One region of the Faecalibacterium sp. AF10-46 genome, then DNA from elsewhere that is predicted to be linked to it. Evidence: predicted binding sites of a transcription regulator. Region 1 holds the regulator's gene; the other holds the start of a gene.
The links. The regulator HrcA, encoded in region 1, represses chaperone genes, less so after heat shock. The targets are predictions, from matches to a motif close to TGTTAGCACTCNNNNNNNNNGAGTGCTAACA.
Positions count from the first base shown of each region.

Region 2: DWV57_RS02435 (co-chaperone GroES) is a predicted target of HrcA. The motif match lies at 4,726-4,756, and genes of this name have one in related genera.

Region 1 covers NZ_QVGY01000002.1:126,843-141,832, reverse strand. Annotated here, with positions in the region: gene rpsT (30S ribosomal protein S20) at 1-189, shown strand, start outside; gene DWV57_RS03905 (peptidoglycan synthetase) at 261-536, opposite strand; gene DWV57_RS03900 (SpoVA/SpoVAEb family sporulation membrane protein) at 635-991, opposite strand; gene DWV57_RS03895 (stage V sporulation protein AD) at 993-2,009, opposite strand; gene DWV57_RS03890 (SpoVA/SpoVAEb family sporulation membrane protein) at 2,108-2,569, opposite strand; gene DWV57_RS03885 (M15 family metallopeptidase) at 2,646-3,476, shown strand; gene DWV57_RS03880 (DUF4358 domain-containing protein) at 3,607-4,191, shown strand; gene DWV57_RS03875 (MBOAT family O-acyltransferase) at 4,261-5,679, shown strand; gene DWV57_RS03870 (DHHW family protein) at 5,692-6,864, shown strand; gene DWV57_RS03865 (hypothetical protein) at 7,124-7,447, shown strand; gene DWV57_RS03855 (hypothetical protein) at 7,762-8,094, shown strand; gene DWV57_RS03850 (hypothetical protein) at 8,188-8,517, shown strand; gene dnaJ (molecular chaperone DnaJ) at 8,609-9,787, opposite strand; gene dnaK (molecular chaperone DnaK) at 9,946-11,775, opposite strand; gene DWV57_RS03835 (nucleotide exchange factor GrpE) at 11,877-12,506, opposite strand; gene hrcA (heat-inducible transcriptional repressor HrcA) at 12,503-13,576, opposite strand; gene DWV57_RS03825 (stage V sporulation T C-terminal domain-containing protein) at 13,764-14,306, opposite strand; gene DWV57_RS03820 (aminoacetone oxidase family FAD-binding enzyme) at 14,534-14,990, shown strand, end outside.
Region 2 covers NZ_QVGY01000001.1:481,662-496,651, reverse strand. Annotated here, with positions in the region: gene DWV57_RS02445 (helicase-related protein) at 1-2,360, opposite strand, end outside; gene groL (chaperonin GroEL) at 2,665-4,308, opposite strand; gene DWV57_RS02435 (co-chaperone GroES) at 4,361-4,648, opposite strand; gene DWV57_RS02430 (YegS/Rv2252/BmrU family lipid kinase) at 4,902-5,897, opposite strand; gene DWV57_RS02425 (hypothetical protein) at 6,030-7,805, opposite strand; gene DWV57_RS02420 (ATP-dependent Clp protease ATP-binding subunit) at 8,011-10,311, opposite strand; gene DWV57_RS02415 (TIGR03905 family TSCPD domain-containing protein) at 10,451-10,714, opposite strand; gene DWV57_RS02410 (PHP domain-containing protein) at 10,806-11,663, opposite strand; gene DWV57_RS02405 (hydratase) at 11,728-14,004, opposite strand; tRNA gene DWV57_RS02400 (tRNA-Leu) at 14,279-14,362, shown strand; gene DWV57_RS02395 (nicotinate phosphoribosyltransferase) at 14,413-14,990, opposite strand, start outside.

The DNA of each region.
Region 1 (14,990 bases):
AAGACCAACCTGAAAACAGTCGTCAAGAAGGCAGACGCTGCCATCGATGCGAATGCCGCTGACAAGGACGCAACCGTCCTGGCTGCTGTTTCCGCGATCGACAAGGCTCGCGCTAAGGGTGTCATCAAAAAGAACACCGCCAGCCGCAAGATCAGCCGTATGGCAAAGCGTGCTAACAAGAACGCTTGATCGCTTTCTGATTGACGAACAAAACCTCTGTACCGGGTTCCCGGCACAGGGGTTTTTGTTTTGCCCGCTTTTCAGGGCACGGCAGCAGGCCGCTCAAAATCGCACAGGGTGGCAAAATCGAACCCCGGTGCCTGCTCCAGAAGCTGCTCCGGCGGCAGGCCGTCGGGCGGCTCGGCCAGCAGCGCCCACGCAGCCCATGCCGTGGGCACCGCCGCTGCAAGGGCCAGCCCCGGCAGCGCCAGTGCCGGGCATGTATGGAACGCACTGCCCGGCGGCAGGGCTGCCACCGCGCACAAGGCCTGTGCAGCCCAAAGCTCCCACAAAAGGGTCGTCCAGCGGTGCTTCATCCGCATCACCTCCTGTTTTGCACAGTTTACCGCAGTGCGGTGGAAAAACAGGGCGAAGGGTGGCGGACAAAGCAGCAATGTTCTTGTGTATTTCTTCTTCAGTTCTGGTCGTGACTTTTGCCCACCCAGCTGCACACCACGCCGCACACAAGGCTGGTGGTAACACCGGCCGCAGCGGCGGTCAGCCCGCCGGTGAGGATGCCCACAGCACCTTCTTCCTGCAGCGCAGTGCGCACGCCCTTTGCCAGCAGATGGCCGAAGCCCAGCAGGGGAACCGTGGCCCCGCACCCGGCAAACTCGGCCAGCGGGGCATACCACCCAATGGCCGAAAGCACCACGCCCGCCACCACATATCCGGTCAGGATGCGGGCCGGGGTCAGGCCGGTCAGGTCGATGAGCAGCTGTCCCGCCACGCAGATGGCCCCGCCCACACAGAAAGCCCAGAAATAGTTCATCTTACTTCTCCTTTTCCGGCGCACGCAGCTCCACCAGATGCGCCACCGCCGGGATGGTCTCCTTCTGCAAAAAGGTGGTCTGGCTCATCAGGGCCCCGGTGGCTGTGAACAGTACCCGCTTCTGGCTGCCCCGGCGCAGGCGCGGCAGGATGTGCCCGCACAGCACCGCCGCGCAGCAGCCCGGGCCGGAGCCGCCGCTCTTTACGCTCTGCTCGTTTGCGTCGAACAGGATGCACCCGCAGTCTACATGGTTTTTGATCAGCAAGCCTTCTGCGGCCAGCAGCTCCCGCAGCAGCTGACTGCCCACCTGCCCAAGGTCGCCGGTATAGATGCAGTCGAACTCCTGCGGTTCGGTGCCGGTATCCTTAAAATAGTGCAGCAGGGTGGAAGCTGCTGCCGGGGCCATGGCAGCCCCCATATTGTTGATGTCCTTTACCTGATAATCCTGCACACGGCCAAAGGTGGCAGCGGCAATGCCAATGCCTTCGCCCTGCGGCTGCAAAAGGCAGCATCCGGCAGCGGTGGCAGTCCACTGGGCCGTGGGCGTGCGCACCGCGCCGTAGCTCAGCGGCGTGCGGAACTGCCGCTCTGCCGCGCAGAAGTGGCTGGAAGCCATGGCCAGCAGATTGCGCGCAGCACCGCCCTCGCACAGAGCAGCGCCCAGCGCAAGGCCCTCAGCCATGGTGCTGCAGGCCCCGAACAGCCCGGCAAAGGGCACGCCCAGCTCCCGCATGGCATAGCTGGATGCCGTGCACTGGGCCTGCAGATCCCCGGCAAGGGCCAGCTGCACCTTTTCCTGCGGAAGCGCCGCCTTTTGCAGGCACAGCCGCGCGGCGCGCAGCTGCAGGTATTTTTCCGCAGCTTCCCAGCTGGACTGGCCAAAGCGGTTGTCTGCGCTCAGCTCGTCGAACTCTGCCGCCAGCGGGCCTTCGCTCTCTTTTTTGCCGCCCACCGCTGCACCCGCAGCGATCACCGGCAGTGTCTGGAACAGCAGGGTATCCCCGCACCGGACCGTCATAGGCAAAATTTCTCCTTCGTGGAAAATAGATGGAAAACGTTCCATAAAATGTTGTACAATAACATCATGCTGCAATCTTACGGCACACTTGCCCGTGTTTATGACAGCACAGGCACACCCGCCATGCCCAGCACCCACAGCACCGCGCCGTACACCACCGCCGCCAGCGTGCCGTACACGATCACCGGCCCGGCAATGGTAAACATCTTGGCCCCGGTACCCAGCACCCGGCCCTCGGCCTTGAACTCGATGGCCGCGCTGACCACCGCATTGGCAAAGCCTGTGATGGGCACCAGCGACCCGGCCCCGGCCTTTGCGGCCAGCTTCTGGTACCAGCCCAGCGTGGTAAGCACCGCTGAGAGCACGATCAGGCTGCAGCTGGTCAGGGTGCCGGCAAGGTCGGCTTCCACGCCCATGGCAAGATAGCTCTGGCGCAGCACTTCGCCCAGCAGGCAGATGCCGCCGCCCACGCCAAAAGCCCACAGGCAGTCCAGACCCAAGGGCGAGTGCGGCCCGATGCGCCGCACCCGGCGCGCATATTCCTGTGCTGTCATTTTCATATTGTTTCCCCTCCGGGCATAGCTTGCCCATAGGAAGCAAACTCTATGCACATCCACCGGAAAGAAGGTATTCCAGATGAACCCGTCTGTCCATCCTCATCACCGCCGCCATCTGCGGCCCGCCGTGCGGCGCGTGCTCACCGTTACCGTCGTGGCCTGCATTGCCGTGGGCGGGGCCTCGTTCGTGCTGCACAGCCGTTCCGCTGTGCCTGCCGCCTCGGCAACTTCCACGTCCAGCGCCTCGGCAGCATCAGAGGCAGAAAGCAGTCTGCTGACCGCCCGGCAAGCGCAGGCCATTCTGGATGATCCCCGCATGGTGCTGGTGAACCACACGAACAAAATGCCGGACGATCATACCTTTACCACCAAGGCGTGCGGCTCGGCCACCGCTGTGAACAAGACCCTGCAGACCGAAGCCGCCGATGCGTTCCTCGCCATGCAGGCCGCCGCCGCAAAGGACGGCGTGACCATCTGGATGCAGAGCGGCTACCGCAGCGTGGACTACCAGAAGAACCTCTACGACCAAAAGACCCAGTATTTCCGCAATAAGGGCCTGAGCGAAGCCGAAGCGAAAAAGCAGGCGGCAAATATCGTGAACCCGCCGGGCTACTCGGAGCACAACTGCGGCCTTGCTGCCGACCTGAACAGCCCGGAGCACACCGACCTGACCGAGGGCTTTGAAAACACCGAGGCCTTCCGCTGGCTGAGCGCCCATGCCGTGGAATACGGCTTCATCCTGCGGTACCCCAAAAACGCAGAAGCCGTTACCGAGATCACCTACGAGCCGTGGCACTGGCGCTATGTGGGGCCGGAAAATGCGGCCCTGATCCAGCAGAGCGGCCTGTGCTTTGAGGATGCCGTTGCCGTGCTGCAGAAGCTTGCTGCAGGGGAGAAGATCACCGGTTAAAAATCCGTAAAACCGAGGGGCTTTTCGTTGCATTTTGCACACAGTTATGGTAAGATAACAATAGTCTGCCCTGATGCAGGACCGCTTTGGGCAGCTGCAAGAATGTTTTGAACAAAAGAGGGAATATTTTATGATAAATCGCACAAAATTCTTTACAATTGCTCTCACCGGCGCGCTGGCTGCTGTCGCTCTTACCGGCTGCGGCGGTTCCGCCAGCTCTTCGGCCGCTCCCTCCTCCGTTTCCACCGCTGCTGCGGAATCTCCCGCTTCCAGCGCCGCCGCATCCGCTGTTGTGGACAATGCTTCCGAGAACGGCTCTGATGCACTGGACGGTGTTTTCAATGCTCTGCTGGAAGCCGACCCCATCTCCAACCAGTTCGAGATCGCAGCCATGAACATTGAGTACGATTTCGGCCTGAAGGCTGAGGACGTGGTGAGCTACAAGGGCGTGAAGAGCAACGACAACGGCGATGCCGGTCTGGTGCTGGCGCTCGAAGCTGCCGACGGCAAGGCCGAGGACGTAGCCAACCAGCTGGCTTCCTACCAGCAGGATCAGGTGGCCTTCTACGGCAACTACGCCGAGTTTGCTCAGGCGCAGGATAACGTGGAGAACGCTGTTATCGCCTTCAAGGGCAACACCGTTGTCATGGTGATCGCATCCAACGAGTGCACTGCCGATCTGGACAGCGCCGTGGACAGCGCACTGGCAGACTGAATCTGGATCCACCCAAGGCCGGTGCCATTTGCGGCATCGGCTTTTTTCGGCTAAAAGGAGGCTGACGCTTTGGTTTTCAGCACCATCATCTTTCTGTTCCGGTTTCTGCCCATCACGCTGGCGCTGTATTACCTTGCGCCCGCAAAGCTCAAGAACACCGTTCTGTTCCTCTGCAGTCTGGTGTTCTACTGCTGGGGCGAGGTACGGTTTTTCCCGGTCATGGTGGCCCTCATCCTCATCAACTACATCAGCGGCCTGTGCATCGAGCACTTCGACCAAAAGCCGGCCCTGCGCAGGACATTTCTGCTGATAGCCCTCATTGGCAGCCTTGGGATGCTGTTCTACTTCAAATACGCAAACTTTGTGCTGCGCAGCGCAAACGCCCTGCTGGGCACCGCCTTTGCCGAGATCCAGGGCATTGGCACTCTGCCGCTGGGCATCAGCTTTTACACCTTCCAGACCCTTTCCTACTCCATCGATGTTTACCGCCGGGATGTAAAGGCAGAACGTAATATCATCGACTTTGGTGCCTATGTGGTCATGTTCCCTCAGCTGATCGCCGGCCCCATCGTGAAATACCGCGATGTCTCGAACCAGCTGCACGTATATCGGCACCGCTACAGCCTGCAGCAGATCGAAGAGGGCATGACCCTGTTCACCTTTGGCCTTGCCAAAAAGGTGCTGCTGGCGGATGCCATCGGTGCTTTGTGGACAGACATCATCGGCGTTGCGGACAGCCCTTCCACCACCTTTGTGGGCCTTGCCAATGCATCCACCCCGCTGGTGTGGCTGGGCATCATCGCTTACAGCCTGCAGCTCTACTTTGACTTTTCCGGCTACTCCATGATGGGCATTGGCATGGGCAAGATGCTGGGCTTCGACTTCCCCGCAAACTTCAACTACCCTTATATCTCCGCATCCATCACCGAGTTCTGGCGGCGCTGGCACATGACCCTTTCCGGCTGGTTCCGGGAGTATGTGTATATCCCTCTCGGCGGCAACCGCAAGGGCCTGAAGCGCCAGATCTTCAACCTGTTCGTGGTGGAGCTGCTCACCGGCATCTGGCACGGCGCGAACTGGAACTTTATCTGCTGGGGCCTGTACTACTTTGTGCTGCTGGCTGTAGAAAAGCTGTTCCTGCTGCCCCACCTGCAAAAGGGCAGAGTGTGGCCCCACATCTACACCCTGTTCCTCGTGGTGGTGGGCTGGGCCATGTTCGTGGGCAACGATACGGGCGTAAGCTTCGGTCTGCTGTTCCACAAGCTGTTCGTTCCTTCCGGCGGTGTTTCGCCGCTGTACTTCCTGCGCAACTACGGTGTGCTGCTGGTGGTCAGCATCCTCTGCTGCACCCCGTTCATTGAGAAGATTTGGAACCTGCTCAAAAAGAATGCCGTCACCCGCTGTGCCGCCATTCTGGCGCTGCTGGTGGTCTCCACCGCCTATGTGGTGGGCAGCACCAACAGCCCGTTCCTCTATTTCAACTTTTAAGGAGGCGTGAAGATGGACAAGCATTCCAAAAAATCTTCCTCGCTCCTGCACTACCCGGTGCTGGTGGTGTTCAGCCTGTTCTTTCTTGGTCTGTTCGCACTGGACCTTATTACACCGGACCGCGCCTACAGCGAGATGGAAAACACCACCCTTTCCCAGCGCCCGGCGCTGACCCAGCTTTCCGCCAAGGGGCTGAACAGCTACTTTACCGCCTACACAAAGTACGTGAAGGATCAGGTGTTCGGCCGCGATGAGTGGATCAGCCTGCAGAGCGTAGTGGAGACCACCCTGCTGCAGAAGGAGCAGAACGGCGGCATCCTGCTGGGCAAAGAGCACATGATGTTCCCCCGCACCTTCAGCCTGCTGGACAGCGAGAACCGCACCCTGCCCAAGAACACCGCCGCTGTGGAGGCACTGTGCCAGCGCCACCCGGGTAAGGTGGATGTACTGCTGGCCCCGGCAGCAGCAGTCATTTACCCGGAAAACGTGCCTGCAAACGCGCCGCTGCTGGATGAGGATGCCTATCTCGACCAGCTTTCCGCCGCCGTACAGGCCGCCGGAGGGCGCTTTGTGGATGTGCGGCAGACCCTTGCCGAACACAAAGACGAATATATCTACTACCGCACCGACCATCACTGGACGAGCCTTGGCGCATACTACGCCTACCAGCAGCTGTGCGGTACGCTGAGCCTGACCCCCTTCGACCCCGCCGCGCACACGGCTCTGACCGCCGAAAATTTCTACGGCACCCACTACTCCAAGGCACGCACATGGAATGCCGTGCCGGATACTATCACCTACTACGACCTGCCGAACAGCCTGACCATCTATAATGTCACCGCTGCAGGCCAGCCCGCAGACGGCCAGACCACCGGCCTGTACGACACGGACAAGCTGAACGTGTACGATAAGTACGCCATGTTCCTGCATGGCAACAACGGCCTGAGCCGCATTGAGGGCGACGGCACCGGGCGCATTCTGGTCATCAAAGACAGCTACGCCAACTGCTTTGCACCGTATCTGACGGCAAACTACGCCCAGATCGATGTGGTGGACTTCCGCAACTACAACTACGGTCTGGATCAGCTGATCGCGGATAACGATTATGACCAGATCCTGGTGCTCTACAGTTTTGACAGCTTCAAGAGCGACCCGTACCTCTACCGTGCCGGTGTGGCCGGGTAAACATGGCAGCGCCTTTTCCGCAAAGGAAAGGGCGCTGTTGTTTTATGTCAAATTATTGCAGTCTTTTTTCACAAATTTTTCCAGTTCTTTTCGGAAGTCTCTCCAGTTTTTGCGCACTCTGCCCATTCACCCCTTGAAAAAATGCAACGGGTGTTGTACAATGGCGATATAGAGCAGTTGCTCTTCACCGATGGTTCGATCTGGTGTGAACAGTGCATAGAATGTGCTGATACGATCTTTGATTCAAAGGAGTGTTATTATGGAAAACAAGATCATGATGCCTGCTTCCTACAACGTTCTTTCCTGCGAAGAGATGACCTACACCGAGGGCGGTGCTACCTTTACGGAAGCTCTGCTGAACTGGATTCCGCCCATTGGCTGGTACATGGGTGTTACCGCCATGCGCAACTACCGCAAGAGCCACCCCAACGACTGGCTGGATACCGGTCTGGATGCTCTGAGCCGCGATATGGATTCCAGTGCGCAGAACATGCTGCGTGATCTGGGACGCATCGTCTGGGTCACCGCGACCAGCGCTACCGGCGTTGGTTTTCTGGTCAATGCTGCCATCGTCCTGCTCTGACCCTGCTCATAAGATCCGTCCGGAGAGACCAAAGACCCCTTTACCCGCGGCCTTTTCCGCCAGAGAGGGCCGCGGGCTTTTCATCAAGCAGAAATAAGAAATCGGCTGCCTGAGCACTGTATACCGTCTGAACGGCCTTTTGCCTGCAGAGAACAGCACTGCTTTCCTTTTCCTGCAAGCAACTACTCGCGTCATGCGGCGGCGCACCCTGCTTTATGAGAACGATCTCCAAGCGCATATCCCGGTTTATTTTTGGGTTTTAAACAGTGCGATCTTGCACTGTCTGGATAGCTTTGATTCAAAGGAGTGTTATTATGGAAAACAAAATGATGATGCCTGCTTCTTACAATGTCCTGTCTAATGAAGAAATGACCTACACCGAAGGCGGTGCTACTGTCGGTCAGGCACTGGCAGCTTGGTTCTGGCCCGGCTATGCTACCCAGATCGGCATTGGCAAGTGCCGTGAGGAAGTTGCCAAGGACCGCGACAACTGGCTGTCCAATGCATGGAACAACATGTTGGCCGAGTGCAAGGGCAACGTGACCAACGGCTTCTACTACGCTGGTATCATTGTCAACAACGCAGTCTTTACCATCGGCAGTCTGGGTCTGTATGCTGTTATTTCTCTGGGCAACATCTACTTCTAATTTTCAGGAGTACACCAAAGGGCTTTTTGCGGCGGCTCTTCAGCGGAAGAGCCGCCGCTTTTTTTATCAAACCTAAAAAAGGAGTTTTGCTTTATGACGAACGCCATTACTTATCCTGCTGCATACAATGTTTTGTCCTGCGAAGAAATGACCTACACCGAGGGCGGCGTAGGTGTTGTGGAAGCCGCCATGGCATGGTTCCCGCTGTACGGCTGGTACAAGGCTGTTTCTGCCATCCACGATTACCGCAAGGCAAATATCAACTCCAACTGGGTGGAAAACGGCATGAACGCTCTGGTTGCCCATGCTGAAAAAAGCCCCACGAACACCATCCATGACATCGGCTGCAGCTTCTGGTTCATTGGTTCCTGCGCAACCATCATCGGCCTGGTGCCCAACGCCCTGCTGATCTTCGGCAACTAAGTCCCGGTCTCTGTTCTGAAAAAAAAACAAAAGCGGCGGCACCTCCCGTTTGGGAAGTGCCGCCGCTTTTTATGTTATGCGGTTTTCCGTCTCAGCTGTTGAACATGTCCTTCAGCTTTTTGAAGAAGCCCTTGCGCTTTTCGTAGTTTTCTTCTTTCAGGGTGCCTTCGAACTTCTTCAGGGCCTCCCGCTGGGTCTTGTTCAGCTTCTTGGGGATCTCCACCTCGCACTTGACGTACATATCACCGCGGCCGCGGCCATTCAGGTACTGGATGCCCTTGCCGCGCAGGCGGAAGGTGGTGCCGCTCTGGGTGCCCTCGGGCACGGTGTACTCCACCTTGCCGTCAATGGAGGGCACCTGCACGGTGTCGCCCAGCACAGCCTGACTGAAGGTGATGGGCACGGTGACCCACACATCGTAGCCGTCGCGCTGGAACACCTCGCTGGGGCGCACGGTGACCATGACGATCACATCACCGGCAGGACCGCCGTTTGCACCGGCATCGCCCATGCCGCGCAGTGCAAAGCTCTGGTCGTCGTCGATGCCCATGGGGATGGACACCTCCAGCGTCTTTTTAGCAGCCACCTTGCCGCTGCCATGGCAGACCTTGCAGGGATTCTTGACCAGCCTGCCCTTGCCGCCACAGCGGGAGCAGGGCTGCTGGGTCTGCATCACGCCAAAGGGGGTGCGCTGCTGACGGATCACGAAGCCGCGGCCGCCGCAGTCCGGGCAGGTCTCGGGGCTGGAACCGGCGGCACAGCCGCTGCCGTGGCACTCGGTGCACTCCTGCTGGCGGGTGATGGTGATGTTCTTCTTGCAGCCATGCACGGCCTCGTCAAAGCTCAGAGTGATGCGCACGCGAATGTCCTGACCCTTGCGTGGGGCGTTGGGATTGGCCCGACGGGACGAACCGCCAAAGCCGCCGAAGCCGCCGCCAAAGATATCGCCGAAGATGTCGCCCAGATCCACGCCGTCGCCGCCAAAACCGCCAAAGCCGCCCGCACCGGGGCCGCCGCCGTTCTGTGCTGCATAGGCAGGGTCAACGCCTGCAAAACCGTACTGGTCGTACAGCTGGCGCTTTTTCGGGTCCGAAAGCACCTCGTTTGCTTCGTTTACTTCCTTGAACTTTTCCTCGGCGTCCTTATCGCCGGGGTTATAGTCCGGGTGGTATTTCATTGCAAGTTTGCGGTATGCCTTTTTGATCTCGGCATCGGTCGCAGTCTTGGATACCCCCAGCACTTCGTAGTAATCACGCTTTTCCTGTGCCATATCCACTCACCTCTCCGGGAACGTTTGATCCGGGAAACGCCCCGGTTGGTTCCTCGCTCTATAACCAGCAAGAGCCGCTCCGGCAAAACCGGAGCGGCTTTTGCTATTCCACGCGTGCGTCCGCCGGTTTGGCCGGGCACACACTGCTGTGTTTTTTATCAGACTTCCTTGAAGTCGGCATCCACAACGCCGTCATCACCCGGCTTCTGCTGGTTGTTTGCACCTGCATCGGGGCCGGGCTGTGCACCGGCGGCCTGCTGTGCGGCAGCGGCTGCCTGATACATCTTCTCGAACACCTGGCTCAGAGCTTCCTGCTTTGCCTTGATGTCGTCCACGTTGCCGGACTGAACAGCGGTCTTCAGGTCGGCCAGCTTGCTCTCGGCCTCGCTCTTCACGTCGGCGGGCAGCTTGTCGCCGTTCTCCTTCAGCATCTTCTCGGTCTGGAACACCATCTGGTCGGCACCGTTGCGGATATCGACCTCTTCACGCTTCTTCTTATCGTCGGCAGCAAACTGCTCAGCTTCCTTCACAGCCTTGTCGATGTCCTCCTTGGACATGTTGGTGGAAGCGGTAATGGTGATGTTCTGCTCCTTGCCGGTGCCCAGATCCTTTGCGCTGACCTTCACGATGCCGTTTGCATCGATATCGAAGGTAACTTCGATCTGAGGCACACCACGGGGAGCCGGAGCGATGCCGTCCAGATGGAAGACACCCAGGCTCTTGTTGTCGCGTGCGAACTCACGCTCGCCCTGCAGAACGTTGACCTCAACAGAGGGCTGGTTGTCTGCAGCGGTGGAGAACACCTGACTCTTGTGGGTGGGGATGGTGGTATTGCGGTCGATGATCTTGGTGCACACGCCGCCCAGAGTTTCAATGCCCAGGCTCAGCGGGGTGACATCCAGCAGCAGCAGGCCCTTGACATCGCCCTGCAGCACGCCGCCCTGAATAGCAGCGCCCACAGCCACGCACTCATCGGGGTTGATGCCCTTGAAGGGCTCGCAGTTCAGTTCCTTCTTGACTGCATCGTAGACAGCGGGGATACGGGTGGAACCGCCGACCATCAGGACCTTCTTCAGGTCAGAGGGACGCAGACCTGCATCCTGCAGAGCCTTGCGGACGGGGCCCATGGTGCGATCGACCAGATCAGCGGTCAGCTCGTTGAACTTTGCGCGGGTCAGGGTCATATCCAAGTGCTTGGGGCCGGTAGCATCGGCAGTGATGAAGGGCAGGTTGATCTGGCTGCTCATTGCGCTGGACAGCTCGATCTTTGCCTTCTCGGCAGCTTCCTTCAGACGCTGCGCAGCCATCTTGTCCTTGCGCAGGTCGATGCCGTTCTCGGTCTGGAAGGCATCTGCCATCCAGTTGATGATGCGCTCATCGAAGTCATCGCCGCCCAGATGGGTATCACCGTTGGTGGCCAGAACTTCGGTAACGCCGTCGCCCATCTCGATGATAGAGACATCGAAGGTGCCGCCGCCCAGATCGTAGACCATGATCTTCTGGTCTTCTTCCTTATCGATGCCGTATGCCAGAGAAGCGGCAGTAGGCTCGTTGATGATACGCTTGACGTTCAGGCCTGCAATGGTGCCTGCGTCCTTGGTAGCCTGACGCTGGCTGTCGTTGAAGTATGCAGGAACGGTAATGACAGCCTCGGTAACAGGCTCGCCCAGATAAGCCTCGGCATCAGCCTTCAGCTTCTGCAGGATCATAGCGCTGACCTGCTGGGGAGTGTACTCCTTGCCGTTCAGGGTCACCTTGTGGTCGGTGCCCATGAAGCGCTTGATGGAAGCAACGGTGTTCTCAGGGTTGGTGATGGCCTGACGCTTTGCCACCTGACCCACCAGACGGTCGCCGGTCTTGGTGAAGCCCACCACAGACGGGGTGGTGCGTGCACCCTCAGAGTTTGCGATAACAACGGGCTCGCCGCCCTCCATGACAGCCACGCAGCTGTTGGTAGTACCAAGGTCGATGCCAATGATCTTACTCATAATGAAAACTCCTCTCGAAAGAACAAATCTTATTGTTTATGTGATGCTCAAATGTTTGTAAGCGGATGTTATATTCAAAACCCTTTCGGGTTTCTGCTTTGTTATTCGGCCACTACAACGGTCGCATGGCGGACGATCTTATCGCCCAGCTTGTAGCCCTTCTGGTAGACGGTGATCACGGTGCCGCTCTCCTGTCCATCCGGGGCGGGGATCTGCTGCACTGCGTTCATGAAGTTGGGGTCAAAGGGCTTGCCCAGCGCTTCGATCTCCTCCACATGGAGGGCATCCAGCGCCTTGGCGGCCTTGTCCAGCGTCATGGTCACGCCCTTTTTGTAGTTCTCGTCGGTGGTGGGGGCGTTGGCCGCCATCTCCAGCGTGTCCAGAATGGGAATGATCTGGTTCACCGCAAAGGAAATGCCATCGTTGAACTTCTGGTCGGCTTCGCGGGTGGAGCGCTTGCGGTAGTTCTCGTACTCCGCTGCCATGCGCAGCAGCTGGTCTTTGGCCTGTGCGGCGTTGGCTTCGGCAGCATCCAGCTTTGCCTTTACGGCTTCCAGCTCGCGGGCCTTCTTGTTGAACCAGCCGCCATCCTTCTTCTTGTCATCCTTCGGGTCGGCAGCTTCAGCAGCAGGTTCCTGTTCGGGTGCTGCCTGCTGGGCCTTTTCCTCGGGAGCCGTTTCGGGCTGCTCCGCTTCCTGAGCCGGAGCCGTCTTTTTTGCTTCTTCGCTCATTCCAGATCCTCCTTATAGATCACAGTCCGCCGCGGTACGGCAGCCTGCGGGGTGTCTTTTCGTTTGCCGCTCATGCCCTCGCCCAGCTGGTCTGCAAAGTAATGCAGCAGCGGCATCAGTTTCTGGAAGGGCATCCGGGTGGGGCCGATCAATGCAATGGAGCCCCACAGGCCTCCGCCCACCAGATACCGATCGCTCACGATGCACAGGCCCGGGATCTGCGGTTCCAGATCCTCGCCCAGCAGCACGCTCTCACTGCGTTCTGCCGGAGGTGCGATCAGGCCAGCGGCCTGCTCCTCGTCGTTCAGCAGTGTGAGGATGTCGCCCACCTTGCCGTCCAGCTGGGGCCAGTCCAGCAGGTACTGCTCGCCGCCCAGAAATACGTGGGGCTTGACGGAATCCTGCAGGATGGCAGCCGCCGCGCTGATGACGGGCACCAGCTCCGGGTCGATCTGGCTGCACAGCTCTGCCAGCAGCCGGGTGGAAAGATCCACCGGCGCTACAAAGGTAAGGTTGCGGTTCAGCAGTGCGGCAAGTGCTGCCGCATTCTCGCGGGAAAGACCGGCGCGCACCCGTGCCACACGGGTACGGACGTAACCGGCCGTGGTAACGGCCAGCACAGCCGCTGCGCTGCGGCCCACCTGAACCACTTCATAGTGGGCGATGCACAGGTCTTCGGCACATGGGGTGCTGACGGCTGCGGTGCAGCCGCTGATGGCGGCCAGCGCCCTGGCGGCACCTGCGGCCAGCTTTTCCGGCTCATGGTCGAGGCTTGCGAACACCGCATCCACACGGGCGCGGGTCACACGGTCCAGCGGCTGATCGTCGGCAAGCAGATTATCAAGGTAGTAACGGTAGCCCTTGGCACTGGGCACACGGCCCGCGCTGGTGTGGGGCTGCTCCAGCAGGCCCAGCTTTGTCAGCGCCGCCATCTCATTGCGAAGCGTTGCGCTGGAAACTGCCATGTCAAAGTAGTTTGCCAGCACGCTGCTGCCAACGGGCTCGCCTTCGAGACCATACAGCGCCACGATCGCCTGCAAGACTCGCTGCTTGCGTGCATCCATCGTCATAGCGCCTGCCTCCTTTTTGCGTTTGCTTTGTTTGTTTAGCACTCCTTGTTCCTGAGTGCTAAGACCATTATAGCCAATTTTCCGGTGCTGTCAAGCCCCTTGGAAAAATGTTTTAAAAGATTCATAATTCTGTCATAAACGAAGAAAGCGCCCTCCTTATTATAAGGAAAGCGCTCTGGCATGTTCTTTACTCTTCCATCTGCCTTGCCAGAAATGCCGCTGCCACATTCACGGCCTTGAGCTGGGCGGCATCCGGCGTGGCCGTGCGGTCTTCGGTCAGCAGGGCCACCACGCCGGTCACATCGCCCGCCGCAATGATGGGTGCGGCGCACAGCACTGCTCGGGGCGAGCCCTCGCAGGGCAGGATGCACTTTTCGGCAATGCCCTCGCTCTGGTACAGCCTGCGGCCGTCTATCAGCTTTTCCAGCGGCTGGCTGATGCTGCGGTCGGCCAGCTCCCGTCGGCCGGAGCCGCTGACCGTAAGGATGCGGTCACGGTCGGCCACCAGTGCGGTCAGCGCAAAGCTTTTGCTGAGCACCTCGGTATACTGGGCCGCTACTGCGTTCATCTCGCCAATGGGCGAATACTTTTTAAAGATCACCTCGCCGTCGCCCGTGGTGAAGATCTCCAGCGGGTCGCCGCGGCGGATGCGCTGGGTGCGGCGGATCTCCTTGGGGATCACCACCCGGCCCAGCTCGTCGATGCGGCGCACGATTCCTGTTGCTTTCATGTTTTTGCTCCTCCGTTTCCTTAAAAATGCCTGCAGCACTAGTATCTGTCAGGCCGGGCCATTTATACCTGCTGCCTCCGCGCAAAAAGACCTGCACGGAAAGCTGCCTCTTCGTTGCGTTTCCGGCAGGGTTCTGCTACAATGATACAAAAAGCCGTTTTCATAAGCACAGCACCCCGCTTATGAAGACAGATCCTAAAATTCTACTGAGAAAGGCAGGTGTCCGGATGCCGAACATCCTCATTCTGGGCGGCGGTGCCGCCGGTCTTGCAGCCGCGCTGGCGGCGGCACAAAGTGCCCCCGCTGCACAGGTCATTGTGCTGGAGCGCAACCCGAAGCCGGGCAAAAAGCTGCTTGCCACCGGCAATGGCCGTTGCAATCTGGATAACACCGGCATTGCACCGGAGCTGTATTTCACTGCCGACCCGGCAGCACTTCGTCCGCTGCTGGATGCCGTAAATACCGCCGACCCGCTGCGCTGGTTCCGTGCGCTGGGGCTTTATACCCGCACCGACGAGGCGGGCCGGGTGTATCCGTACTCCAATCAGGCGGCGGACGTGCTGGCCCTGCTGGAGCACCACCTTGCGCAGCACCATGTGCAGCTGCGCACCGGCTGCACCGTGCGCACCCTGAGCCAGAGCCGCAGCGGCTACGCCGTGCAGTTCGAGACGGCAGAGGGCAGCA
Region 2 (14,990 bases), on a different contig from region 1:
GTCGCAATCAGTACATCAATCTCCGTGGTACTACCGGGCATCAGAACATCCCGGTCTTTGGAGAGCGGAGAAAAACAGGTCAGTACATTGTTGAGTGTTGCCTTGAAGCCCTTGATCGTGGTTCGCCCATCAATCGATCCGGTAATGACAGCGGTATCTAGCCCATACTTCTGCTTTACGAATGTACTCACATTGTCAAAGAGGTACTCTGCAGTATCCGAAAATGCAGAAAAAATCAGCACTTTCTTGTTGCCGGCATTGATCGGATGCTCAATTTTTTCGGACAGCAGCTGGAACAGTTCTTGTAGCTTGGTGTCGTGCTGCGGTGTGATATCTGCCACCATAAAGGTCAACAGCTCCAGAATTTCTGCATCTTTTCGAAGTTCATCACGCCAACTCTTCCAATCCATATCCGCAAGATCGATTTTGACTTTTTTGCCGACGGTGAAAAAGTCAGTGTTCTCATCGTCCATGTCAAAATCGTCTCCGGCCATGTCGTATATATCCAGATCAGCGTGGCCGGAGCGTTCAAACTGGTCAATGGACTGAATCGTACCATCAATCAGTTTCTTGATGCGCATCAGGGTCAGCTGGAACGAATGTACAGAGCTTTCCAGCCGTTTCAGCAGGTTGATACTCATCAACCGACAAATACCCTGCTCACGGCCTCTCTGGGTCAGATTCTCGCCCTTATTGTGTGTCAGCTCCTGATATTTCTGGATCTTACTTGCGAAGATGTAGTTGGAGGGCATATAGACGCACAAGCTCAACTGTATCAGCTGCTCGTAAATCTCATTGTAGTTGATGGCATTATTCAGGTCTGTCAGGCATGGCCGAACAGAGATCGGCTTCAACCGCTCCGGGAACTTTCCGATAGCGTTGGTGTTATAGTACTTCTCGATGTGCTTACGGGAACGTGCGATGGTCACACTGTCCAGCAGCTCAAAAAAGTCGAAATCCAATGTCCGCAGCAGCGCATCCGTGGTTCTCTCTTCTGGTTTCAGTTTGCTCCATGCGTTAAAGGCTTTTTGCGCCTGCTTAAAGATGTCTTCAATGCTCTTTGAGGTGTTCAGCCTTTCATCCAGATATTCGGAGTTTCCCTCATAGGCAAGGGCCAGCTGATTTTTCAAATCCACAAAGCGGTTGTTGACCGGCGTTGCCGAAAGCATCAGCACCTTGGTCTTAACTCCGGCACGGATCACCTTGTCCATCAGCCGCTGGTAACGGTTGTCCTGCGTCTTGCTGTGCGTACCGATGCCGTTGCGGAAGTTGTGCGATTCATCAATGACTACCAGATCGTAGTTGCCCCAGTTCAGGCGATCCAGATCGAGGCCATTCGATTTTCCGCTGCTTCTGGACAGGTCTGTGTGGAACAGGACGTCATAGTTCAGCCGATCCGATGCAATCGGGTTGTTCACATAGTTGTCCTTGTAGGTATTCCAGTTTTCCGCCAGCTTTTTGGGGCACAGCACAAGAACCGACTTGTTTCGGTTCTCATAATACTTTACGACAGCCAGTGCGGTAAAGGTCTTACCAAGGCCAACACTGTCCGCAAGGATACAGCCGTTGTACTTTTCCAGTTTATTGATGATGGCAAGCACCGCATCCTTCTGGAAGTCGTACAGCAGGCTCCAGATCTTGCTCTGCTTGAAGCCGGTTGCCTCATTCGGCAATTCGTCTTCTGAGATGTCGTCCAAAAACTCGCTGAACACATGATACAGCGTCATAAAGTAGATGAACTCCGGGGAATTTTCAGCATAAGCCGTGCTGATATTCTCCAGAACTACATCTGTGACATCCTGCATTTTGTCCCGGTCGTTCCAAAGAGTATCAAACAGCTTCATGTACTGCTGTGCAAACGGAGCCTCCATGCAGTTGACCATGTTGTAGCTGTTATTTCCACGCTCACAGCCAATATCGACTGTCGTAAAGCCGCCAATCGGCATATAAGCGGTCTGTGCTGCACCGGAATCCACCGTCATGAAGCCAGCCATATTTTCGCCGGTGGTGTTCGATTTGAACGTTGCCTTTTTCCTGATCCAGTCTGCGCATTCCTTTGCGATGGCTCTCTGGGTCATCTCATTGCGCAGTTTGATTTCAAACTCTGTACCGTAAAGGCTTGTTTCCCGGGAAATGCGGGGAATGTAGAACTCCCGCTTCTGCTTTTCAGCCTTTTCTTTCACAAAAGTGGGCGATGTAAAGATAAATTCAAACTCATCTATGGTTTCCAGCTGCTTCTTCAGCTCTTTATAGGCATACATCGAAAAGCAGGCTGCCGCAATAGACACCCTGCTGCCTTTTTTGATTTCCACCCGCAGATCATCTCGAACGGTATTGGTGATGTTATCCAGAATTTTCATATCATCCACCGGTTTTATGCTTATCCGTATTCTTTTATAGTCTTGACTATGAAGGCGCTCTTACAAAAATCTATTTCTATTATACCACCCACTTTTTCCCCTGTAAACGAAAAAGCTGACGGTGTGTAGTGTGCAGCATCCATCAGCTTTTCGTGATACAAAAATCGGCACCCGCTTTTCAGCGAGTGCCGATTTTGTTACCCTATAGTGCGCTTTGATTTTTGGCGTAAGTGGCGTAAGTTTGGCGTAAATCCGCTTTTGCGCGCTCCAAAAATCAAGGATTCATGCGGTTTTTAGGCAGTTATTAGTACATGCCGCCCATACCGCCCATGTCACCGCCTGCAGCAGCGGGTGCAGCAGGGGGTTCCGGCAGGTCAGCGACCAGGCTTTCGGTGGTCAGCACCATCTCAGCGACGGAGGCTGCGTTCTCCAGAGCGGAACGGGTGACCTTGGTGGGGTCAACAATGCCAGCGGCGATCATATCGTCCACAAAGACCTCGTTCTGAGCATCAAAGCCGTAGTTGGGCTTGTTGGCAGAGATGATCTTGTCGATGATGACACTGCCTTCCAGACCGGCATTCTTCGCGATCTGGCGCAGAGGAGCTTCCAGAGCCTTCAGCACGATCTTAGCGCCGGTGCGCTCGTCGCCTTCCAGCGTGTCGCACAGCTCGCGCACAGCGGGGATCGCATTGATAGGAGCAGTGCCGCCGCCAGCAACAACACCTTCCTGAACAGCAGCCTTGGTTGCGTTCAGAGCATCCTCGATGCGCAGCTTCTTGTCCTTCATCTCAACTTCGGTAGCAGCGCCGACCTTGATGACGGCCACGCCGCCAGCCAGCTTTGCCAGACGCTCCTGCAGCTTTTCACGGTCGAAATCGCTGGTAGCGGCCTCGATCTGGCTGCGGATCTGAGCGATGCGGGCTGCGATGGCATCCTTATCGCCTGCACCGCCAACGATGGTGGTGTTCTCCTTGGAGACCTTCACCTGACGGGCATGGCCCAGCATCTGGACGGTAGCATCCTTCAGCTCATAGCCCAGATCGGAGGAGATCACGGTGCCGCCGGTCAGGGTTGCGATATCCTGCAGCATTTCCTTGCGGCGGTCGCCAAAGCCGGGAGCCTTGACAGCGCAGACGTTCAGGGTGCCGCGCAGGCGGTTGACGATCAGAGTGGACAGAGCCTCGCCCTCAATGTCCTCAGCCACGATCAGCAGTTTCAGACCGTTCTGCATCACCTGCTCCAGCAGAGGGACCAGATCCTGAATCACGCTGATCTTCTTATCGGTGATCAGGATAGCGGCGTTGTCCAGGTCAGCCACCATCTTGTCGGTATCGGTGACCATATACGGGGTGAGGTAGCCGCGGTCGAACTGCATGCCTTCCACGATCTCGTTGTAGGTCTCAGCGGTGGTCTTGTTCTCCTCAATGGTGATAACGCCATCGGAGGTGACCTTCTCCATAGCCTCGGCGATCAGACGGCCGATCTCGGGGTCGCCTGCAGAAATAGTGCCGACGCGGGCGATATCGTTGCTGTCCTTCACCTTCTGGCTGTGAGCCTTGATGGTCTCAACAGCCTTGGCAACAGCCTTGCTCATGCCGCGGCGGATATCCATGGGGTTTGCACCGGCGGTGACATTCTTCATGCCCTCGGTGACCATGGCCTGTGCCAGAACGGTTGCGGTGGTGGTGCCGTCGCCTGCTGCGTCGTTGGTCTTGGTAGCGACTTCACGCACCAGCTGTGCGCCCATGTTCTCGAACTCATCCTTCAGCTCGATCTCCTTGGCAATGGTCACGCCATCGTTGGTGATGACCGGTGCACCGAACTTTTTGCTCAGCACCACATTGCGGCCCTTGGGGCCCAGGGTGATCTTAACGGTGTTTGCCAGGGTATCGATACCGGCACACAGTGCCTTGCGGGCATCCTCGCCCTGCTTGATCTGCTTAGCCATAATCAAATCGCTCCTTTAAAGCTCAATTTTCAAATATCAGAGGGGAAACTGCTCAGTCCTCAACGACTGCCAGGATATCGCCCTGACGGACGATGGTGCACTCTTCGCCGTCCACCTTGACCTCGGTACCGGAGTACTTGCTGGTGAGGACCTTGTCGCCGACCTTCACAGTCATCTTGACTTCCTTGCCGTCCACAACGCCGCCGGGGCCGACAGCGATGACCTCAGCCACCTGGGGCTTTTCCTTAGCACTGCCGGTCAGGATCAGACCGCCCTTGGTGGTCTCCTCAACCTCAACAGCCTTAATGACAACACGGTCTGCAAGAGGAATAATCTTCATAGTTCTTGCCCTCCTATAGTAAAAATATAATTTAAAACTTTGCTGTGTCCAAAGGGCCTCGTGCCGGCTCTTTGGTTCTTTAGCACTCCATTTCTCTGAGTGCTAAGTGTATTGTACTCATCTTGACCCGAAAAATCAAGACCTTTTTTGCTTCTTTTTGTTAAGAATTTATGACAGATGAAAAAATCAGCCGTACAGCGAAAAAGAGACAGCTTTCTTCTTGGACAAAAAAGCTGTCTCTTCTTCTGGTTTTTCATGTTCGGTCTGCACTCTGTGCCGTCCTCTGCGCTGCAAAGCGCTCAAAAGCAGGCTTTGGCAGAAGGATGCGCCCTGCCAGCGGCTGTACCTGTACAGTGATCTGTTCCTTGGGTGCGCATTCACCGTCTGCCGTGGCAACGATCGGCCCGCGGCCATCCGCAGCGCGCAGGCTCACCTGCTTTGCGCGGCGGTAAATGAAGTACGGCTCTGCAGCCCTGACGAGCTGACCGTTCTGGAAGTGCTTGCCGCTCTTGTACATTCCCAGCAGCTTTGCAATGGTCACGCGGCTCACCTTGCGGATGATATATACATCCAGCCAACCATCGTCGGGCTGTGCTTCCGGCGCTGCATAGAAACCGCCGCCATAGGTGCGGCCATTGCAGATGGCACACATCAGGCAGTCCACATCCAGCGTTTCACCATCGATGGTGTACTCCACCCTGCGGCCGATGTGTCCGCACAGCTGTTCCACAATGGAAAGCACATAGGCCATCTCGCCGCCGCACAGCGGGATGCGCCGGAACTTCGGGATGCCGTAGGCAACCTGCGCATCCAGACCGGCAGCGCAGATGGTGGCCGAAAGGCCAAGGCTGGTCTGCATCAGATCGATGCTCACCGGCCCACCGGCCAGCTGGGCATCCAGATCCAGAAACTCTTCCTTTGTACCAAAGGTGCGCAGAAAATCGTTGCCGCTGCCAAAGGGCAGACAGCCCACGGCTGCATTTGCATAGCCATAGATCCCGGTGAGCGCTTCGTTGAAGGTACCGTCGCCGCCGGCAGTGAAGACCCGCAGTTCTTCCCCGCTCTGCCGGGCCTGCTGCGCAGCGGCATTGGCCAGCTCCCGGGCATGACCGGCGTGATTTGTGACCTGAATGGCATATTCTTCCGGCGCAAGCCCTGCACGCGCGGCGGCAGCATTGATCTGCTGCGGCAGCGTACGGGTGCAATCGGCCTTACCGGCAGTTGGGTTCAAAAGAAACAATGTGCGCATGGACTTCCTCCTGCAATTCTGTTGCTTCTATGATAACAGAAAACCAAAAGGATGCAAGAGCCAATCTCACAATGTCCCTGCCCCGTACGCACAAAAAAGGAGCGGATGTCTCCGCTCCCTTCGGGGGGATGTTTACTGTTTGGGGAATGCCTTATTCCATGTCTGGATGACCTTGAATTTCGGGGTCCATCTGTCGGGATCGAAATCCGCATCCAAATAGCCCTGCTCCACGCACCACTGTGCAGCTTTGGCTGTTTCGGGGTCCGTCATATTGGCAAAGGCAGAAGCATTTTCCGGTTCCGGAAAACCCGCCGTCTGCCAGACCAGTTTTGCCAGCTGGGCCTGATTTTGGGGGATCGCCGCGCCCTCGGGCAGAAGATCCTGCAGCATCAGTTCCGTGATGATGGTGTAGCCGCCAAAGACAGCAGCACCCGCAACAGCTGCTGCCACAAGAGCCCCTGCGGCATCGGAGCTGTCGCCGCCCGCACTGGAATCATCCGGGATGGGGTCCGAGATGTCAGGGATGATGGTCAGGCTCTCGTTCAGGCTTACGGCGGCATTTTCATAAGCAGGCGTTTCTTCCAGTTCTTCGCCGTCCAGCACCACAGTGTATCCCGCGCCTTCGGCCTGCTTATAGGTCAGTTTCAGTTCCAGAGGAGAGTTCCCGGTATTATTTTTCAGTCTCAGCGTACCGGCGCAATCCACATTCAGGTCTGTTCTCCTCTCCTGGGAATCAATATCGATGCTTACATTGTTTGCACCGGAAATATGGACGGAATTTCCCAGTTTACCTTTGACCTTGATGTTCGGATTTTCGTTGCCTTTGAAATCCACCGGAATCTCAAGATCGCCCTTAAGATCGACCGTGTATGTCTTGCTTGCAGAGTCATAGGAAACGGTCATGTTTGACATGCCAGCCGGATCCTGCGGAGTATTATCCGGGGTAAGCAAACCGCTATGGGTGTAATATTCCCAGAACACCGTCGGTTCGCTGCCGGTGTAAAGTTCCCAATTTGCCGTCACTTCCACCGCATGGTCTGGCATGGTAAAGAAAAAGGCCGTTTTTGTCGGGTCACCGATAGTTTCTACGTCAGCCGGAAAAAGCCAACGGTTGAATTTCAAGCCCTTTTCTGGCCGGGAGGTTTTCACCCATACAGTTTCACCTTTGTAAAAGGTCGTGTTATTCTCAGAGTCCTCGAGTTTTCCTCCATGCACTGTTACCGGGTAGGCAGGTGCTTTCCGGACGCTGATATAAGCTTCCGAAGGCTCCCAACTGCACGATACGTAATGATGACCGATACGGCTTTTAAACTGTTCCGTTTCTCTGTTGCTGCCGACATAAATCGCCTTTTCGCCACTACTAGAAGAAACGCAGACCGATATCCAATCACCGATCGCCTTGCCACCCTCACCCGTTGCGATCAGGGTCAGATCACCGCTGATATCGTCAATATCTGCTTGATCTGCCACCATGGTTTCACCGGTTATGGTCACGTTGTGTGCACCGGCCACGGTCAGGTTTCCGCCGACAGCTGCACCGCTTGCTGTTTCCATCACTACATCAACATCGCCCGCAGCGGTGGGGACATTGATCATCAGATTGCCGGCAACTGCCTGCAGGATCGTCAGGGTGCTGACATCCGTGCCGCCTGTAAACCGAATCCGGATATTATCGACCACGGTACTGTTGACAAGCACCCTCTGGCCGTTGACGGTGATACCGGTATCTCGCCCTTCGTCTTCCTCGCTCAAAGCGGCAGTACCGTTCGTCAAACTTACCATATCTGCCACAGCGGCATTGCCCGTTCCGTCCGGGGCCGCAGCCAATGTTGGCAGTGTCACCGACAGTATCATGGCCGAGGCCACAACTGCCGCCGAAGCGCGCTGGATAAGCTTGTGCAGTTTCATACAGTTTTCTCCTTTTTATTCCGTTTTATTTACGGGGGGGGGTATGCTTTGAGGGAAGTATACCATATTTTTGCAAAAAGTAGAACAAAACCTGCGTGAATCGCGCCAAAAGCTGCGTGAATCGCTTCCGCCCGCCCCCTGCAGACAAAAAAATACCGCCCCGGGTCTTGTAACTCAGGGCGGTCCTTTTTGAGCTTCCGATGCTTTAAAGTGTTGCGGTTTCGTCCTCCCGCAGGACGATAGCACCATCCGCCGAGCAGTCCGCTGTCCAGTGCTGGCCCACGCAGGCCGTGCCGGATGCGATCTGATCCGCAAGTGCCTGCTCCACTGCCCTGTCCACTGCGCGGCGCAGTTCTCTGGCCCCGTAGGCAGAGCGGGCCTTTGCTGCCAGCGCCTGCCCTACCCGCGGTGTGTGATGCAGCTGGTAGCCGCTGCGGGCGGCACGCTGCTCCAGCTGGCACAGCATTTTTTCGGCAATGGCGCACAGGCTGTCGTCGGCCAGCGGACGGAATACGATCATCTCGTCCAGACGGCCTGCCAGCTCTGGCCGAAACCACTTTTTTGCCTCCTCAATGGCCTGCGCAGACTGCTTTTCAAACACGGCTTCGCTGCCCGCCGCAAAGCCCAGCGGCGTGCTCTGACCCGCCAAAAAACGTGCGCCGAGGTTTGAGGTGAGCAGTACGATGGTGTTGCGGAAATCCGCCTTGCGGCCCATGGCATCGGTCAGCTGGCCATCTTCCAGTATCTGCAAAAGGATGTTTTGAATGTCCGGGTGTGCCTTTTCGATCTCGTCAAACAGCACCACACTGTAAGGGCGGCGGCGCACTGCTTCGGTCAGCTGTCCGCCCTCGTCATGGCCCAGATAGCCCGGCGGCGCACCCAGCAGCCGGGCAGCGGTGTGCTGCTCCTGATACTCCGACATATCAAATTTGAGCAGGGCTTTTTCGCTGCCGAACCAGCTGACCGCCAGCGCCCGGGCAAGAGCCGTTTTGCCCACTCCCGTGGGGCCAAGAAACAGCATGGCACCCATGGGCCGGCCCGGCTCGCCAAGACCGGTGCGGCTGCGCCGGATGGCACCTGCCACTGCAGCCACAGCCCGGCTCTGGCCCACGATCTCGGCGTTGAGACGTTCTTCCAGCTTGTCCAGTCGTTCCCGCTCCTGCTCACCTACCCGCTCCACCGGCACACCGCTGGCCTGCGCCACCACATGGGCGATATCGTCCGGCATCAGCGTGGGCTTTGACTGCTTTGCCTGCTCGGCCCGGATGCGTGCCGCCGCACAGGCTTCGTCCACAAGGTCGATGGCCTTATCCGGCAGAAAGCGCCCCGGCAGATACCGCACCGAAAGCTCCACCGCAGCCTGCAGCGCTTCCGGCGGAAGGCAGACATTGTGGTAGTGCTCATAGCGCGGCGCAAGCCCGTTGAGGATATCCAGCGCCTGCGCAGGCGTAGGCTCCTCTACCTGCACCTTGCCGAAACGGCGTTCCAGTGCGGCATCCTTCTGGATGTGGGTGCGGAACTCTTCGGTAGTGGTGGCACCGATAATTTGTATCTCGCCCCGGGCCAGCACCGGTTTTAAGATGCTGGCTGCATCGATGGCACCCTCCGCTGCACCGGCACCCACGATGGTGTGGAACTCATCTACGAACAGGATAGAGTTGCCGTCCCGCACCAGCTCTTCCAGCAGGTTCTTGAACCGCTCCTCAAAGTCACCGCGGTATTTGGTGCCCGCCACAAGGCTGGCCATATCCAGTGCCAGCAGACGGCGACCCTTGAGCGCACGGGGCACACGATCCGTGGCAATGCGCTGGGCCAGTCCTTCGGCAAGGGCGGTCTTGCCCACGCCCGGCTCCCCCACAAGGCAGGGGTTGTTCTTCTGACGGCGGCATAAGATCTCCACCATGCGGTCCAGCTCTGCTTCCCGGCAGAACACCGGGTCCAGTTCCCGTTCCGCAGCACGGCGGGTCAGATCCCGGCAGTACTTATCACTGGCGCGGCTGCCGCGCGGCGCACTGACCGTGGCCCGCGTCTGATACGGCAGTACGAACTGCCCGGACAGCTGGCGGCATTCCCGCACGGCATCTGTGAGCTGCACGCCCATGGATGCCAGCAGGATGCCTGCTGTGCAGCCGTCATCCTCCAGCATGGCGCAGAGCAGATGCTCCGGCTCGGCCCGGTTCAGGTGCGCGTTCTGTGCCCCGATGATGGCGTAATCCATGGTGCGCTTGAGGTCCGGCGCAAGAGCGTAGCGATCCAGATGCAAAGCCGGTGCGCGGCGGCTCTCGGCCAGCTGACGGCGCACCTCCGGTTCCCGGATCTGCTTGCCCTCCAGAAACCGTGCTGCCGCCCCGTGATCCTGCTGCAGGATCGCCAGCAGCAGGTGGCCGGTATCGGCTTTTTCGCAGCCAAGGTTCCCGGCAAGCTCCACCGCACTGCGCAGCAGCTGATCCGACTCGTGCGAAAAGCCCTTGTACCCGCCAAAGCCAAGTTTTTCCCAAATACTCATTTGCCCGCTCCTTGCTGATGAAATTCGTTTTCACAAGAAGTATAGCCCCGAAGCACAGAAAAAAAACATCTCTTTCTGTCGGGATGGGAAAACAAAAAGGAGATACCCGCAGGCATCTCCCCTTCGCTGTTTGATTTTTTCAGTCCATTTCGGCCAGAGCCTTTTTCAGGTTCTTGGCGATCTGATCCGGGCAGCTGGTATTGCGGAAACCGCAGAGCGTGCCCTCCATGCGGTCGATCACATCTTCGGCCTTCATGCCCTTGACCAGACGGCAGATGCCCTTCAGGTTGCCGTTGCAGCCGCCAATGACCTCCATGGACGCAATGGTGTGGTCATCGTTCAGCACAAAGTTGGTCTGCTTGGAACAGGTGCCGCTGTTCGGGAAGCTGAATTCCTTGCTCATAGTTCAAAATCCTCTCTTTTTGACAGAAATCCCGACGAAGATCGTCTGCTTCTATTATAGAGCAGCGTGCCGGAATGTCAATGTGACCGGGTCACACATCAATACCGCGGCGCTTGTGGGCCAGCTCCAGAATGCGGGCCACCTGATCGTCTGCCGTGGTACAGGTACCCACCGGGTGCGGCACCTTGTGGTTTGCACCGTGGAAGTCCGTACCGCCGGTATGGATCAGCCCATACTGCTCACACAGAGCAGCACACTCGGCCCTGTCCTCCGGGCTGTTGCGGGGGTGCTCCACCTCAATGCCATCGATGATGCCCTCTTTGGCAAGCTGACGCACCAGCGGCATGCTCTTGTAAACGGTCGGGTGTGCAAACACCAGCACCGCACTGGCAGCTTTCGCCGTGGCGATCACTTCCTGCACCGAGGGATATTTTACCTGATGCAGCACCACACCGCGCGGCTCCCAGCCAAAGAGATAACTGTACAGCTTGCCGTACACAGCATCGCACAGCCCCAGCTGGTGCAGCGCTTCCATAATGCCGCTTTTGAACAGCACACCGCTGTCCTTTGCATATTCCAGCGCCTGTTCCGTGCGGAACTGCGGGTACAGCGCTTCGATCTCCTTTGCGCTTTGCAGGCCGCACTCGTTGCGGCGCTGTCGCAGGATGTCGCAGTGCTCCTTCAGATCCCGGCTTTCCGGGTCCGGGAAATAGCACAGCAGGTGCACGCGATGCTTATGCTCATGGTCATAGCCGGTCAGCTCGGTGGCCGGAAGCAGGCGCACGCCGTCCTGCACAGGGTGCTCATAGCAGTAGTTTACGCTGAGCAGGGTGTCGTGGTCGGAAATGGCCATGGTGTCCAGCCCCGCCCGCGCCGCCATGAGCGGCAGGCGGTGGATGGGCACAGAGCCATCGGAACAGGTGGAATGGTTGTGAAGATCGCCGGGCATGGAAAATGAACCTCCCAAGAAAGCCAGAGAAAGGCTTCCCCCAAAGAGGAAGCCTTCTATCATATCAGTGCTTATAGAAATTGATCAGGCAGCCGTCGGCCAGGATCTTGCGCTCGTCGGCGGTCAGCGGGGCCATGTACAGGCTGAACTCTTTTGCGGTGTCGCCCAGCACATAGGCCTTGATGTCCTGCAGGTCGCCCTTGAGGGCCTCGCGGACATTCGGGATAAAGACATAGTCGCCCAGACCGAAGGGCGTTGCGCCCACCAGCTGCAACGGCAGCATGCCCCAGTTGATCAGGTTGGAGCGGTAGCGCTTGGTGGCGTACTCGGTAACGATGTTGGCACCGGCCCCCAGCACACGCTGGCAGCTGGCCGCCTGCTCACGGGCAGAACCATCGCCGGGCTTGACGGCAAAGATGGTGGATGCGATCTGCACATCGTTCCAAGTCAGGTTTTCGCAGCCGGGCACCTTGTGCAGCTGGGCCAGCACCTCGGCGCTGCCCTCGCCTGCACGGCGGGCCTTTTCTTCGGCCTGCACGGCCTTGGCACGGCCCACATACTCCGGGTCCTTGCGGCTGAGGGTGAACTCGGCCAGGCCCAGAGGATTGGAACGGTAAGACGAAGTCTCACCGGAGGGGATCAGCTCATCGGTGGTGGTGACAGGGTCGGTGATGTAAGATGCCACCTTCAGCAGCAGGTTATCGCCCAGCGGTGCAATTTCGGGCCAGTCCTTGATGTTGGGGCCAAGCTTGAGCAGGGCATCGTAATCGCCCTTGCCAAAGCCCTGATACACGCGGGTATCGTAGCTGGAAGGATCGTACTGATACTCCGGCACGGTGGGATCATAGTCGATATCGGTAGCCGGGGTCAGAATGCCGCCGTTGGCCGTGGTGGCCGCAATGCTGCGGGCATCCATCAGTGCCACACCGGAAAGCTGGCCGTTGCCGGGCTTGGAGCCTTCGCGGCTGGGGAAGTTGCGGGTGGTATGGCGGATAGACAGCGCGCCGTTGGCGGGCACGTCGCCTGCGCCGAAGCAGGGGCCGCAGAACGCAGTGCGGACGGTGGCACCGCTGGCCATCAGGTCGTGGATGACTCCGGTGCGCACCAGTTCCATCATGATGGGCTGGCTGCCGGGATACACGCTCAGGGCGTAGTCACCGCAGCCGCCGGTGTGGCCCTTGAGGATGGAGGCAGCTTCATAAATGCTGTCGTACAGACCGCCTGCGCAGCCTGCGATCACGCCCTGATCCACACGCAGTTTACCGTTCTCGATCTTGCTGCACAGGTCAAGGCTGACATCCTTGCGGCCGATCAGCTTCTGCACATCCTGCTCGCAGGCATGGAGAATATCCTCAAGGTTTGCGTTCAGCTCTTCAATGGTAAATGCATTGGAGGGATGCATGGGCAGTGCGATCATGGGGCGGATGGCAGAAAGGTCTACCTCTACCACACCGTCGTAATAAGCAAGGTCGGCCGGAGCCAGCTTCTTATAGTCGGCGGCACGGCCATGCACTGCAAGGAATTTCTGCGTCGTTTCGTCTGTTTCCCAGATGGAGGACAGGCAGGTGGTCTCGGTGGTCATGGCATCGATGGCGTTGCGGGTATCCTGACGCAGGGACGCAACGCCGGGGCCGACAAACTCCATCACCTTGTTCTTGACGTATCCGCTCTTGAACAGCTTGCCCACCAGCGCAATGGCCACATCGTGCGGGCCGCAGCCTGCAGGCAGAGAGCCGGTGAGATAAATTGCAACAACACCCGGACGGGCCACATCGTAGGTGCGGCCCAGCAGCTGCTTTGCCAGCTCGCCGCCGCCCTCACCAATGGCCATGGTGCCCAGAGCACCGTAGCGGGTGTGGGAGTCCGAGCCAAGGATCATCTTGCCGCAGCCCGCAAACTTTTCGCGCATGTACTGGTGGATGACCGCCAGATGCGGGGGCACAAAAATGCCGCCGTATTTTTTGGCGGCGGACAGGCCGAAGCGGTGGTCGTCCTCATTGATGGTGCCGCCCACGGCGCAAAGGCTGTTGTGGCAGTTGGTGAGCACATACGGAATGGGGAATTTCTCCAGACCGGACGCACGGGCCGTCTGGATGATGCCCACAAAGGTGATGTCATGGCTGGCCATGGCATCGAACTTGATCTTCAGGTTTTCGGCATCGCCGCTGGTGTTGTGGGCCTGCAGAATGCTGTAGGCCATGGTGCCGGTCTTTGCGTTCTCGATGGCTGCGGCATCAAAGCCCTTTGCTGCCAGTGCGGCGCTTGCTTCGCCGTCTGCAGGCACCCATTCACCGCGGGCATAGTATGCGCCGCCGGTGCTGCACTTGATCATATCCAACATCTCGATTCGCCTCTCTTTTTGTATTTCCCGCCCGCCCTATCTTGCGGGCACTGCCCCAGCAGAGCGGTACGCTGCCCGCTCTGCCCTCTTCTGCCGCGCTGCCAAAGCACGCGGCTACGGCCCGGAAAACCGTATCTGAAGGTTATTATACCATGAAACCACGGAAAGAAAAAGCACTTTTTACAAATGAATCGTGAACGGAGGATGAAGAGACGGGCTCCGTGCTTTTTCTTGACAAAGAAGCCATTCTATTGTATTATTATTAGCGTTGTATGCCGCTGTGGTGAAATTGGCAGACACGAGGGACTTAAAATCCCTTTCTGGAGACAGAGTACGGGTTCGACCCCCGTCGGCGGCATAAAAAGACCCCCCAAGCTTACGCTTGAGGGGCTTTTTATTTTGCTTATTTTACACCTTGCCGCCGTGCAGCTCTGCATACATCTTGGAACGGCACTCGGCCACAGCCGGGGTCATGTTCACATAGTGCTTATGCGGGCACTCCAGACGCAGCTCGCTCTCCCAGGTCTCCTCGGTGAGCTGCTTTGCAATGTAGGCCTTCTTCTCTGCGATCGAAGGCAGCTCAATGGCCAGCTGACCCTTCAGCACATGCGGCACCAGCAGCTTTTTGACCTTGGTGGGGGTAATGGTGACGGTGCGCTCGATGGCATCGGAGTCCAGATTGACCATCGTGACGGGCTTGCCCGCTTCGATGACTTCATCATCCATGGCGATCAGGTCACACTGGGCCTGACCATTTTCATCGTAGAGGCGCCACGGCATCTTCTTGCCCGGAATGATGGCCTTGCTGGCGGAATCCGAGCACTTCATCTTGGGAGTGTAGCTGCCGTCCGGCTGCTTGACCGCCACCAGCTTGTACACCCCGCCGAACACGGGGTCGGAAGCAGAGGTGATCAGGTTTTCGCCCACGCCGTAGGAGTCAAAATGAGCGTGCTCATACAGCTCCATGTTGGCGATCTTCTTTTCGT